DNA from 3 places in the Levilactobacillus suantsaii genome. Region 3 is predicted to be linked to each of the others. Evidence: riboswitches for the same ligand, from Rfam matches in the RefSeq annotation. Region 3 holds a riboswitch; each other region holds the start of a gene.
What was found. Region 3 has a riboswitch for thiamine pyrophosphate ahead of thiM (hydroxyethylthiazole kinase). Riboswitches for the same ligand answer to the same signal wherever they lie in the genome.
Positions count from the first base shown of each region.

Region 1 (4,282 bases), 240 kb from region 3:
CAGTTCGAGGGGCACCGTGGTCTGGGTAAAGGTGGCGCCTAGGTAGACGTATACGAACATCCGGGTGAACAGTACGATTAAGAAGTGTGGGGTGGCGTTTCCCCGTAACATCAGTGACCAAATCAATGCGCTGGCGAAGAAGAGCGGGACCACGGTCAGCCATACCAGGGTCCGGATGTGGATGCGGTTCAGTCCTAAAATCACTAGGCTGATCACGATGAGGGCGACGTTGACGGTCCAGACCTGCGTGAATGAGATCTCCAATGCAATCAGTACCACTAAGGCCAATTTTAAACTGGGATTCATGCCGTCACCCCCTGATAGGTCAATTGTTGATGGGCCAGGTCTAAGTGGTAATCAACGTACGGACTAAGACCGCCCAATTGATGACTGATGATGATTAGTGTGAGGTCGAGGTCCCGTTGCGTTGTGGTCAATAACGTTAGAGCTGCCTGAATCGAGTTGAGATCGAGGCCCTTGAAGGGTTCGTCCAGTAAGAGGACCTCGGGGGCCATCATCAGCATGCACAGGAGCTGCAACTTTTTTTGCTGGCCGCTACTCAACGAATAAATGATTTGCTCATCGCGCCCACTCAAGTCGAGTTGGGCGAGGGCGGCTTGAATCCGGTCCGGCGTGAAGTAGGTCGCGTTACCGTAACGTTGCGATAAGGCCAGTTCTTCGGCGACCGTGACGTTTAAAAACTGGGCCGTCGCAGATTGGAACATCAGACTGACGTGCCGGGCGTAGGTCCGCCGTCGAATTCGCTGGATATCGCGCCCCTGGTAGGTGATGGTGCCTTGATAGCGGCCCAAACGAACCAGCGAGCGGAAAAACGTCGACTTGCCACTGCCGTTAGGCCCGGTGATCAGTGTGGTCTTGTGAGTCAATAATGGTAAGTCCTCCGGTAAAATCAACGTGCGGTCGTTTTGGCTGAGACCAAACCCTTTGGCTTCAAAACAACTCTTATCTTGGGCCGTGGGCAATTGGACGTGCGTGAGTTGTAATCTTTCTGGTGTGAAGGCGGCTAAGCGCGCCTGGGTAGCCGCGACTGACAAGGTGGTGACTTGACCGGCGTGTAACACAGTCAGGTGGTCGATCCACTGGGCGTAGCCACTCAAATCATGATCGGCCAAAATAATGGTCTTGCCCTGGTCGCGACATAACTTGACCAGCCGGTCCAATAACGTTTGGCGGGTCGCTGGGTCAATACTAGCGAAGGGCTCGTCGAGTAAGATGACGTCGCTGTCCATCGCGACGATGATGGCTAAGGCGACCTTTTGCTGTTCCCCACCGGAGAGTTGCATCAAATTCCGGTCACGCAAGTCGGTGATGCCCACGAAAGCCAGGGCTGCATCGATTTTACCTGGCATAGCGGCCGGGGAGACTTGCTGGTTTTCTAAGGCAAAGCGTAACTCGTTTGTAACGGTGTCCATGGTGAACTGCGTGCTGGGCTCTTGAAAGAGCAACGCCACGGTCTGCGAGCGCTGCTGCGGTGATTGCGCCGCGAGCGGTTGGCCGTTGAAAGTCAACGTGGCGCCCGTGGGTAGCGGCGTCAAGCCCGCGATGAGTCGCAGTAAGGTCGTCTTGCCGCTACCCGAAGGCCCGGTCAAAAGGGAAAAACGGCCGCCTAAAAAGGTGGCCGTTAAGTCCTTCAACACAGGATCTTGGTGGTCGGGTGCGTAAGTGAGATGTTCAATGTTAACGGTAGCCAAACAAAATCCCTCCAGTGTTTAAGCGCGAATGCGTGGAGATAAAACGTGGGCGCGACCTAAGAGGTTGGTGATCAACTTCGTTAAGACGCCGCCAAAGATGAAGACGGACACGAACCGGGTCAGCAACAAGAGCATCATGAAGCCGAATTGATACTTGTTGTATCCACTCCGGAAGAAGTCCCAGCCGAAGGTCACTAACGTGGTGGTCAACGCGCTGAGAACCAGGGTCATCCAGTTATAGCGTTTGTAACCGGTGAACGCAAACCCTAATTCGGCACCGACCCCTTGGACGATACCGGAGATCAAGGTACTGGCACCCCACATACCGCCAAGAAACATTTCAACGATGGACCCCAGTAATTCACCTAACGTGGCGGCACCGGCAATGCGGATGATGAAGCCTGCCAGGGGACCAGCCATGCACCACAGCCCCAAAAGCATATCGTTAGCCATGGGCTGCAGACCGAAGGGGGCTAAAGCGGCGGCTAGAACCGTGTAGACAGGACCGGTGACCCAGAAAATGACCCCCATAAAGATAGCGAGAATGGTGACAAGAATGATATCGCGAACGTGCCATTGTTTCATGTAAAACTCCTCCTCATTTTACCCTTAGGGTCCCCAAAAAATGGGAAGAGCCCCCACTAAATTGATAGTGGGGGCCAAGTTTGCTTGAGTCATTCACCGTCCCTTCGCTGGAATTGTCCAGAGCAGGTTCAATGGGTTTGTTCTCAGCCGAATATGGGCACCCCGCGGATTCAAATTACTATCTAGCGTAACGAGTTTTGAAGAAAAATGCAACCGCTAACGAAAACAATCGTACCTAAGGTTTGACCTATTCAGACGTGCAACCGTGTGGCTGAAAAACAGTGAGGCCCCACAAATGGTCTAGAACAAGTATGGCCTAGACCAGTTTGACGTTAAGGTACTGAATTAGCTTGGGGTTAGATGATTATGGGTAGCACCAATTGAAAACAAGCGACTACTGGCTGGGAATGCTGGTCTCTCGCACTTAGTCATTTGGTCAATTCTAGGATTTATAACCGTAAAGGAGGAGATTGCAACCAAGTTACGGGGCCAACAAGTAGGTTACAGTTTTATCAGAGACAGATTATGACGTGATAAACGTGTTAACTTTGAGTTGGAGTTTGACAGAATTTGGGAAGGAATTCAGCACATGACAATTAGTAAACTAAAATTAAGTACGCTGGCCATTATGGCGACTGTGAGTCTGGGGCTTGGGGTAACGACGACCCAGCCCGCCCACGCGGCGACGTATCGGACGGTCTCGTCGAAATCGCTGACCAAGACGGCTTATCACAAAAAGAGTACCAAGGGGGCCATTTATAATTATGGCCATTCCAAGAAAGTTGCGAACTTGAAGACCTATCCGAATACGACTTGGTACGCAACCAAGCAAGAAACTTGGAAACATAGTAATTCTAAGGGAATCTACTTAAAGGTCAGCAATAAATCCGGTTCCGTTAAGGGCTGGATTTGGCATGGCTATCTAAAGAAGGGGAAAGCACCGTTTGGCTTGAAGTACGCCAGGGGCGCCGTGGCCATGGATACCAGCACCGGGAAGGTCGTTTGGTCCAAGGCGGCCAACACGGCCCGGCCGATTGCCTCCGTCTCCAAGTTAATGACCTTGTATCTGACCCTTAAGAAAGTCCACACTAAGTCGGCGAAGTGGACCGACGTGGTCAAGACCAACAGTAAAGGTCTGATTGCGATGGGCAACGATGCGGCGTGTGGCGGCTTCCGGTTCAAGTCTGGGCACAAGTACACGGTCAAGGAACTCTATTACGCCGCCTACCTGGATTCATCGAACAACGCGGCCATCGCTTTAGGGAAGTGGGTCTCCGGAAGTAACGGCAAGTTCATCAAGAAGATGAACGCTCAGGCCAAGTCCTGGAACTTGAAACACGCGAGCTTCGTCTCCGCGTCTGGCTTGGAAAATAGTGACTTGAAAGTCTTTGGCTATAACTATGGGTCGGCCAACGCCAACAAGGTTTCCCCCAAGGATGTCGCGTTGATTGCGCGGCACCTGATCAAGGATTACCCGCGGGTCGTCAAGGACGGTAAAATCGGCTCGAAGAAGGTCGACGGTCAGTCGTTGTATAACTACAACAACCTCTTGCCCGGCCGGACTTACTACCAGAAGTCGTTGAACGTCGACGGTTTGAAGACTGGGTACACGCCGCTGGCTGGTTACTGCTTCGTTGGTACTGGTCAGAAGAAAGGCAAGCACCGGGTCATCACCGTGGTCCTGCACGACATCAACGAATTTACCGAGACTCGCTCGTTGATGAACCACGCCAACAAGGCTAGCAGCATGAGTGACTAATTCGTTTTTACTTTGTAAAGCTTAACCCTTAACCTAAAAGTGTTCGGTGACCGGAATCCGTTGGGGTTCCCGTTATCCGGACACTTTTTTGCTTGTTAGGTCGCCGTTTGCCCGAGACTTGGTCGTTGCGCGAACAGGCGGAAGTCGGTATGCTAAACCTACTTTGATTAGCGGATAGGGGTTGGCAAAAAGACATGTTACCACGACTTATTGCAACGGATTTAGA
Region 1 covers NZ_CP059603.1:41,320-45,601, reverse strand. The annotation lists gene H3M12_RS00220 (energy-coupling factor transporter transmembrane component T family protein) at 1-306, opposite strand, end outside; gene H3M12_RS00215 (ABC transporter ATP-binding protein) at 303-1,712, opposite strand; gene H3M12_RS00210 (ECF transporter S component) at 1,731-2,297, opposite strand; TPP riboswitch at 2,380-2,472, opposite strand; gene H3M12_RS00205 (D-alanyl-D-alanine carboxypeptidase family protein) at 2,887-4,056, shown strand; gene H3M12_RS00200 (HAD-IIB family hydrolase) at 4,251-4,282, shown strand, end outside.
Region 1: another riboswitch for thiamine pyrophosphate. It lies ahead of H3M12_RS00210 (ECF transporter S component); the one in region 3 lies ahead of thiM (hydroxyethylthiazole kinase).

Region 2 (4,282 bases), 390 kb from region 3:
AGATAGTTAACCACAACTTAGCCCAGTCTTTCTCCAGGCTATTTAAACATCAAGGCGGTCAGCCTCGTTTCAAGTCGCGCCGTTCCACTAAAAAATCCTACACGGGGCGGTTTTCAGCTAGTGCTAAGGTGGTGATTGCCAAACGGCGAGTTAAATTACCCAAACTTGGGAGCATCAAAACGAGCAAGACAGGTGCACTGGCCGTTGGAAAATTCAAACGCTACACCATCAGTTTGGATCCAACCGGTAAATATTACCTTAGCTTACAGATTGAGTGTCCGGATCCCGAACCATTCACTAAGACTAATTTAGTTGTGGGAATTGATATGGGGGTGGCTGACTTGGCAATCACCTCTGACGGTGATAAATATGACAAGTTCCAAGCCCTGTGGGAGACTTATCAGGCCACAGCTTGGCAACGTAAATACAACCGGCGCAAATATAAGGCGACGATTAACGTTCGCCAGTGGAACCACAATAAAGCCCATCTAACCGATATGGTGATTAATGACTACCAAAACTGGCAACGTGCTAGGAAAACCAAGGCACGCTACCAACAGAAACTGGCCAATAAACGCAAAGATTATTTACACAAGATAACCACTGACTTGGTTAAAAAATACGATGTAATTGTGATTGAAGATTTGAAAACCAAAAATCTAATGCACAATCACCACCTAGCTAAGTCAATTGCCAACGCTAGTTGGTCCCAATTCAGATACACGCTTGAATATAAGTGTCAACGATATGGAAAACAGTTAATCACGGTCAAGCCTAATTATACGAGTCAGCAGTGTTCCCACTGTGGCTTTCAAAGTGGCCGTAAACCACTAGAGATTCGCGAATGGACTTGTCCGCGCTGTGGAACCCAGCATGATCGAGATGTTAACGCGGCAGTTAACATCTTAAACAAAGGGCTGAAAAATGCCGGATAAAAGCCGTTAGGTTAGGAACTAGCCTTGGTAAAATAGTTAAGTTCTGTGAGTTAGGTACTTGGGATACCACCGTAAAATCCTAAACACTACTTAACGTTCCCAGAAGCTCGTTACTTTAGTGACGAGTAGTTCACTTTGACTTAAGTCCGTTCAATAAAGACCAAATCGTTGGCCGTCGACCGGTACGGCACGATGCCATCGAAGGGACGCAACACACCATAAAAAGCTGACAAGAGCCGCAGATGGACTTGTACATAGGCCAATGCCGGCACCGTGAATAGATCCGGCGCCATCGCTTGGTATTGCAGACTGCTATAGGCCATCACGGCGGGGGTCTGGTTCTGGTTCTGGGTCAATTCTAAACGCTGTAACCAGTCGTAATTGGTCCGGGCCAACTTGTCGCTACACCGCCACATTTGGTGCGCTTCCGCGTAGGTCAACTCGCGCAAACGCCGTAAAATTTGGTTGGTTTGGGCCAAGTATTGTGGTTGCCCCTGAACGGCAAAGTCGTCCGGGGCCACCTGCATCTTCTTGGCGGGGGCAATGATGATTTTCATATAACGGTCTCCTTTGCCCCTAGATTACCACAGTTTACCTCGTCACATCGGTACAATTCAGTCCTTAGTAGCCGGTGTCATCAGCGGGTGCAGCTTGGTGAAGTGCCCGGTCACCAACACCCCGATGCCCAGAATAATCAGCAATAGTAGCGTAGTCCCGCCGATAAAATCGAGACGCTGGAGCCACGAGTACGCCAGCGTACCGACCACCCACCAGGCAAAGTTCCAGCCTAAGGCTAACCGCCGATGCCCCAGAGGTTCACGTGGCCAAACGCCAACAGGTTATTCAGATTGGTGGCCGCCGAATACGCGTCCATGAACGTGGTCGTGACCGTTGAAAAAACAATGATGACGAGCGCCACTAAGCCCCAGTTTGACTGGGCCAGCACCTGCGTGAAATCCGCTTGGCCGGTCAACGTGACCGTCAATAGTCCGATGATAAACATCGCAAGGCTCCCACAGAAGTACCCGCCGACACTGGCCAAACTGGCCCGTAATGGCTGGTCACTCTGGCGCGTATAGTCGCCAATCAAAGGCAACCACGACAAAGCCATAGTCACGTTGAGTTCCACGGCGCCACCAAAGCTTAAGTTGCCCTCCGTCAACGCGTGCACGTGGCCCTGCCAGACGATGCCGCCCATCATCAGTAGCATTCCCACGGCCAGCAAGATAACCACCACGTTATTGATACGAAACAGCCATTGATGGTCCAGCAACAACCAGATGCCAATCAGAACCGCCACGATACTGGCCATGACTACCGGCGAACGAAAGTGCAACAAGTGTTGAGCAATCCCGTCCATGGCCAGTTGCGCGTTAACGATCATCACCGCCGTCCAGCCCACCAGTTGCAAGGCGTTGAGTAGCGAAAACAACCGCACGCCCCAGGGCCCAAAGACCTGGCCGGTCACCCCAATCGCGGTTTGGTGTTGGCGCGCCGATAAATAGGCGGCCGGCAAAAGAAACAGGCCCCCGCCAATCAAATGTCCCAGGATAATTGCGGCTAGACCTTGCGACCATCCCAGCGGCGCTATCAACGTGCCTGTCACGATTTCCGCAATCGAGATGGCCGCTCCTAACCACAGTAAAAACTGATTTCTTAACCGAATCGTCATCGTCCAAAACTCCCTTGACCCGAAAAAACGTCCCCCGTTAAGCCGGAACTTAACGAAGGGACGCTTTTTAATGACCGACACTTTCCTTCGCGAGTCTTAACTCAACAGGTTCAAAGGGATCGGACCACGTCCATCTCAGCCAGCATTGGCACCCCTAGTGTTTTTTCGATTTAAATTTAAGTTCAGCATACCGCTAAATTAGTGGGCCAGCAAGTTTCCTCCTGTGGGTGACCGCCAGTTGCCTACATGGTCGGCGAAATCAAAATTTTGACTTGTGATTTATCGGTCGCCAAGGTCTTCACACCATCTTCAATGGCCCGGGACAACGGAATCTTCTTCGTGATGATCTTTTTGAAGGTTTCGGCGTGCTCGTTAATTAACCGCATGACCGCAGGATAATCGTTGTTGTAGCCTAACGTCGTTAAGATATCCAGGCCTTGCATGATTAAACGGTTCGTCACGTCGACCGAGATCTTTTGACTGAAGAGGGCAATCAACATGACCCTACCACCCTTCTTGGCCACTCGGATGGCGGTGTCAAAGGTCGTTTGGATACCAGCCGCATCGTAAACCAAATCTACGCCACCGGGAGTACCCTGCTTGATTTGCTCAACCACGTCCCCGTGGCTAGAATCCAAGACGTCTGTCAGGCCTAAGTCCCGGGCTTTTTGTAGCCGTTCCGGGGAGACATCCGTAATATAGACCTTAGTTGCCCCAGCAAGTCTTGCCAACGTTGCCGTTAACAAGCCGATAGGACCGGCCCCCATGACGGCGACCGTTTGCCCGACCCGCAGTTGACTCTTCTTGATGGCTTCGTAGGCCACCGTCGTTGGTTCGGTCACGGCACCCAGTTCATAACTCATGCCAGCTGGCATCTTGTGGGCGAAGAAGTCGCGGACGTTGGCGTACTCGGCGTACCCCCCGTCGGCCGAAAAGCCAAGGAAGTTACTGCTGCCATCGTCCCCAATGGCATTTTCGCAAAGGTTGTATCGCCCGGCCCGGCAATTGTCACAGTGACCACACGCAATCAACGGTTCAACGGCGACGCTGTCACCAACCTGCAAGTCAGTCACATTTTGGCCGACCTTGACGACTTCACCGGCGAACTCGTGGCCCATGATGATGGGGAGCGACTGGCCACTGATGGGGTGCTTGACCGTGGGTAACGTCAGCCCTTCCGTATACTCGTGTAAGTCACTGCCACAAATCCCACAGTATTTGACCTTGAGTTGAACCTCATCGTCCTTCGGGTCCGCAATCGTCACGTCTTCTAACCGGGCGTCCTTGGCGCCATAAATTCTAACTGCTTTCATGTTGGTGTCCTCCTTATTTTTTATTAGCACTTACTTAAAGTAAAAGTGCTTTCTTTGATGATGTCAAACATTCTCACAACCCGCACTCCGAACTCAAACCCAATCGATTCCCGCCATAACGCGTCTGCATACCACCTCACTCATCACAAAAATTGAGCCATCTCCAAGAGAGGACCCAATCATTGCCACAAGTTGATCATTCAATGAGCACAATTACTCTTTTTGCCGAATCAGGTGGGCCGCTAAGCGACTTCGGGTGGCACTCACAGCTGCGGCATCATTAAAGTCAATCCGCTTGAGCCGCGCATACCGGCGGGCGTAGAACAGCCAGGTCAGGCCCGTAAAGACCATTAAGAAGAGGA
Region 2 covers NZ_CP059603.1:675,907-680,188, forward strand. The annotation lists gene H3M12_RS03185 (RNA-guided endonuclease InsQ/TnpB family protein) at 1-935, shown strand, start outside; partial or broken gene H3M12_RS03190 (YaaA family protein) at 1,115-1,492, opposite strand; gene H3M12_RS12835 (hypothetical protein) at 1,550-1,702, opposite strand; gene H3M12_RS03195 (cytosine permease) at 1,729-2,607, opposite strand; TPP riboswitch at 2,673-2,773, opposite strand; gene H3M12_RS03200 (2,3-butanediol dehydrogenase) at 2,850-3,920, opposite strand; gene H3M12_RS03205 (YhgE/Pip domain-containing protein) at 4,134-4,282, opposite strand, start outside.
Region 2: another riboswitch for thiamine pyrophosphate. It lies ahead of H3M12_RS03195 (cytosine permease); the one in region 3 lies ahead of thiM (hydroxyethylthiazole kinase).

Region 3 (4,282 bases):
GCTAGGCCGCCGAGTTTTTCGGTGATGGTAGTCTCGCCGGCTAAGTGGCGGGTCTCGTCACCCCAGATGAGCGAGGTCTTGCCCGGGTTGATGTTTTGCATCACCGAGGTGACTTGTGGCAACTCGTCGGCGATCCGCAACAACAGTTGGTGCTTGTGTGGCAACTTTTGTGAGTTGGTGATGACCGTCAGTTGCACGTCGTCGGTGTTGGCGGCTGCGCGGACCACCAGCGTTTTGACGATCCCGGAGTTGTGGTCCTCGTCGTAGATTGGGACTTCGAGGTCCTGGAGCATCTGGACCACGGCGCGCATCACGGTCATGGTGACGGGCATCTGGACCGAACAGGTCGGCAGGTCCACTAAGTCGTGACTACGTTCGGCGTAGAGACCGGCCTGGACCGTGCCGTCAGCCGTTTGCCGGACTTGGAATTGAGCCTTGTTGCGGTACTCGTAGGGGTGATCCATCCCGAGTGTCGGCCGGACGTCGTAGTCCTTGAAGCCGCGGGGCTGGTAGCGTTCTAGCGACTGGATGACGATGTCGCGTTTGAATTGGAGTTGTTGCGGGTAAGCTAAGTGTTCCAGCTCGAAGCCCCCGACCGTGTCGGCGTAGCTATCGCGCGGGGTGACCCGGTGCGGACTGGCCTTACGGATGCGGTGGACCTTGGCGCGCAGGTAGCGGTGGGCCACGCTGGTGACCTCGACCACGGCCTCTTCACCAGTCAAGGCGCCGGGCACGAAGACCGCCATGCGCTTGTAGTAGCCGATGCCTTCGCCGTTGATGCCCATGCGCTTGATGGTCAACGGAAAGCGTTGGCCTTCTGTGACCTCGACCTGGGGCGTGTTGCGGTGGTCGGCCCGGTGCCGGTCGTTGCGCCGGCGATTTTGGTGCGGTTGATAATTTTTCATGTTTTCTCCTATATAGTTGTGTCTAAGAACCATTCAATCTGGACCATTATACCAAAGTTTGCCCCGCGGTGGGGTTTCCCGCTTGGTCCCGCGCAAAAAGTTCGCCCAAATGCGGCCGCTTTCATGGCGAAGCGCCGCGCTTTTCGGTACAATTGAAGTATCTCAAAAAGGGGGCTTGGCTTATGCATCATCGAAAAGTAGCGCTGGTCACCGGGGCGTCCTCGGGGATTGGCAACGCCATCGCGCGGGGCTTACACCGCAACGGGGTCACCGTTTACGCTGGCGCGCGGCGGGTAGACCGGATGAACGACCTTGACGACTTGGGCATCACCACGTTGTCACTCGACGTCACCGATACCGACAGCGTGGACCAGACGGTCAACCGCATCGTCGGGGAGACCGGGCGCATCGATATCCTGGTCAATAACGCCGGGTTTGGCTTACTGGGCGCGTTAGAAGACGTCCCACTAGAACAAGCTAAAGGGCAGTTTGACGTCAATTTATTCGGGGCGGCGCGGCTGATTCGCTCGGTCCTGCCGATGATGCGTCAACAGCACAGCGGCCGGATCATCAACATCACGTCCGTGGACGGCAAGGTCGCCCAACCCCTGGCCAGTTGGTACGTGGCCTCGAAGTTTGCCTTGGAGGGTCTCTCGGACACCTTACGTTTCGAACTGAGCCCCCACGGCATCCAGGTGGTGGTCGTCGAACCTGGCAGTATCCAGTCCGCTTGGGCCGACATCGCCGCGGGTCACTTGCACGAGCTGTCGGGCACTGGGCCTTACGCCCAATCGGCCAGCACCGGGGAAGCCATCTTGAGAGCCGCTAAACGCTTCGCCAGTGAACCCCAGGTGATTGCTCGGCTAGTCGACCGCGCGGCGTTGGCCCGGCGGCCGAAGACCCGTTATCACGCCGGGGCCGGCAGTCAGATCTTATGGGCGCGGCGCCTGTTGTCCGAAAAAGCCATGGATCAGATCTGGCGCTGGACTGGTGCAGCCGCTAAACGGATCATGCAATAATCTAAGAACCGTTGACGTCTCACGTCAACCTGTTATGCTTAAAGATAACTAACACTAGGAGTGCCCCTTGGGGCTGAGATGCGGGAATGCCCGCGATTCCTTTGAACCTGTCGAGACCATGCTTGCGGAGGGAACGTGTTTGATGGCGAAGCCACCCGTTCACTTGCTGTGAAGGGGGGGCTTTTGCGTTTGATTGGGACTGACGCGAAGCGTGGTCATGGCGGGGCACGTTAGCACTACTATTTTGGGGGTCCTTTACTCATGAAACTGAGCTTATTAAACGATTTACGGCAACAAAATCCCATCGTGTTCAACATCTCGAACTTCGTGACGGTCCAAGACGTCGCCAACGGCATCAACGCTATCGGTGCGTCACCGATCATGTCCGAAGAGGTGGCCGAGGCTGACGAGATGGTCCAACTGGCTCAAGCGGTCTGCTTGAACCTGGGGGCCTTCACCGAACCACAGATCAAGCACATCAAGGTCACCGGCCAACTGGCCAATAAGTACCACAAACCATTGGTCATCGACCCGGTCGCGGTGGGGGCCGTGGCTTATCGGGCCAAGGTGGCCGAAGACCTATTGACGGCCTTTCAACCAGACGTCATCCGGGGCAATGCCGGTGAGATTGCGGCCTTAGCCGGGGTCGACTGGCAGGCCAAGGGCATCGACGCCGGTAGCGGCAGTGGCAATCTGGTCAGCATCGCGCAGTCCTGTGCCATCAAGCGGCGCTGTACCGTCATCTTGTCCGGGCCGACCGACGTCATCACTGACGGCAAGCGGACCGTGCAGGTCTTGAACGGCACGCCGTTGTTCCAGACCCACGTGGGCTCCGGCGACATGCTGTCGAGTATCGTGGCGGCCTTTTGCGCCGTGGACCCCGACTACTTCGAAGCGGCCCAGACGGCGTGCCTGGTCTTTGCGGGCATCGGTCAACGCGTGGCCCAAAGTGACCCGCAGATGGGGTCCGGGACCTTTATTATTAAATTAATGGACGCCTTACAACAAACCACCGTCGCCCAGTTGGAAGAACTGGCGGCGTACGACTAAGGCGGAAAGAAGGACGAGTAATCATGGCAAACGAATTTCCCCAGACCTTGACGATCGCGGGGACCGATAGTGGTGGCGGGGCCGGCGTGATGGCCGACCTCAAGACCATGCAGGAACGGCAGGTGTTCGGCACGGCGGTGGTCGTGGCCGTCACCGCGCAAAACACGCTGGGCGTGCAAGACTTCATGGCACTGCCGCAGAAATTGATCGACGAACAGTTCGCCTCGTTAGCCGCGGACCTTAAAATCAGCGCCTGCAAGACGGGGATGCTGGCCGATGCGGCCCACGTGCACGGCGTGGTCGAGAACCTCAAGCGCTACGACTTTGGACCGCTCACGGTCGACCCGGTGATGATTGCCAAGGGCGGCGCGGCACTTTTGGCCGACGACGCGGTAGCCACGGTGCGTGACGATCTGGTGCCGTTAGCCGATGTCTTGACGCCCAACCTGCCAGAAGCCAAACGCTTGACGGGCTTGCCACTTGATGATAAAGAAGAGATGGAGGCCGCCGCGGTGGAGCTGCAGAACCTGGGCGCGAAGAACGTGGTCATCAAAGGGGGCCACGAAGCCACGCCCGACCAGGCCAGCGACTTCGTGTTGCTCGCCGACGGCCGGTCGTTTTGGCTGAGTGCGCCGCGAGTCGATACCGTGCGCACCCATGGTACCGGCGACACCTTGTCGTCGTGTATCACGGCCGAACTGGCCAAGGGTGCCGATTTCGAATCGGCCATCCGGTTGGCCAAGGACTACGTGACCGCCGCCATTGCCCACCCGATTGCGGTCGGGCACGGTCACGGACCGTTGAACCATTGGGCTTATAATCAAGGAGGGACGATCTAATGTCAGTAACGTTTGAGCCCGGCTTGCTCCGGGCGTACTTTGTAGCCGGCAGTCAAGACATACCGGGCCGCGACTTGCGGCAGGTGCTCGCAACCATGCTGGATGCCGGGATCACGGCTTTTCAGTTCCGCGATAAGGACGGCAGTACCTTGTCCACGGTGGAACGCTGTACCTTAGGTGGCGATTTGCGCGACCAGTGCCGGGAGGCCAACGTGCCGTTCATCGTCGACGATGACGTGGATTTAGCCTTGGCGTTGAACGCCGACGGGATTCACGTGGGCCAAAGCGACCAGCGGATTCAAGAAGTCTTGGAAGCCGTCAAGGACCGGCAGATTTTCGTGGGCCTGTCCTGCTCGACGGCCGAAGAGGTCGAGGCGGCTAACCAGATCGACGGGATCGCTTATCTGGGCAGCGGGCCTATCAACCCGACCGTTTCCAAGGCCGATGCCGACCCGGTCATCGGTACTTC
Region 3 covers NZ_CP059603.1:280,949-285,230, reverse strand. The annotation lists gene rlmD (23S rRNA (uracil(1939)-C(5))-methyltransferase RlmD) at 1-905, opposite strand, end outside; gene H3M12_RS01365 (oxidoreductase) at 1,088-1,924, shown strand; TPP riboswitch at 1,971-2,075, shown strand; gene thiM (hydroxyethylthiazole kinase) at 2,186-2,974, shown strand; gene thiD (bifunctional hydroxymethylpyrimidine kinase/phosphomethylpyrimidine kinase) at 2,998-3,813, shown strand; gene thiE (thiamine phosphate synthase) at 3,813-4,282, shown strand, end outside.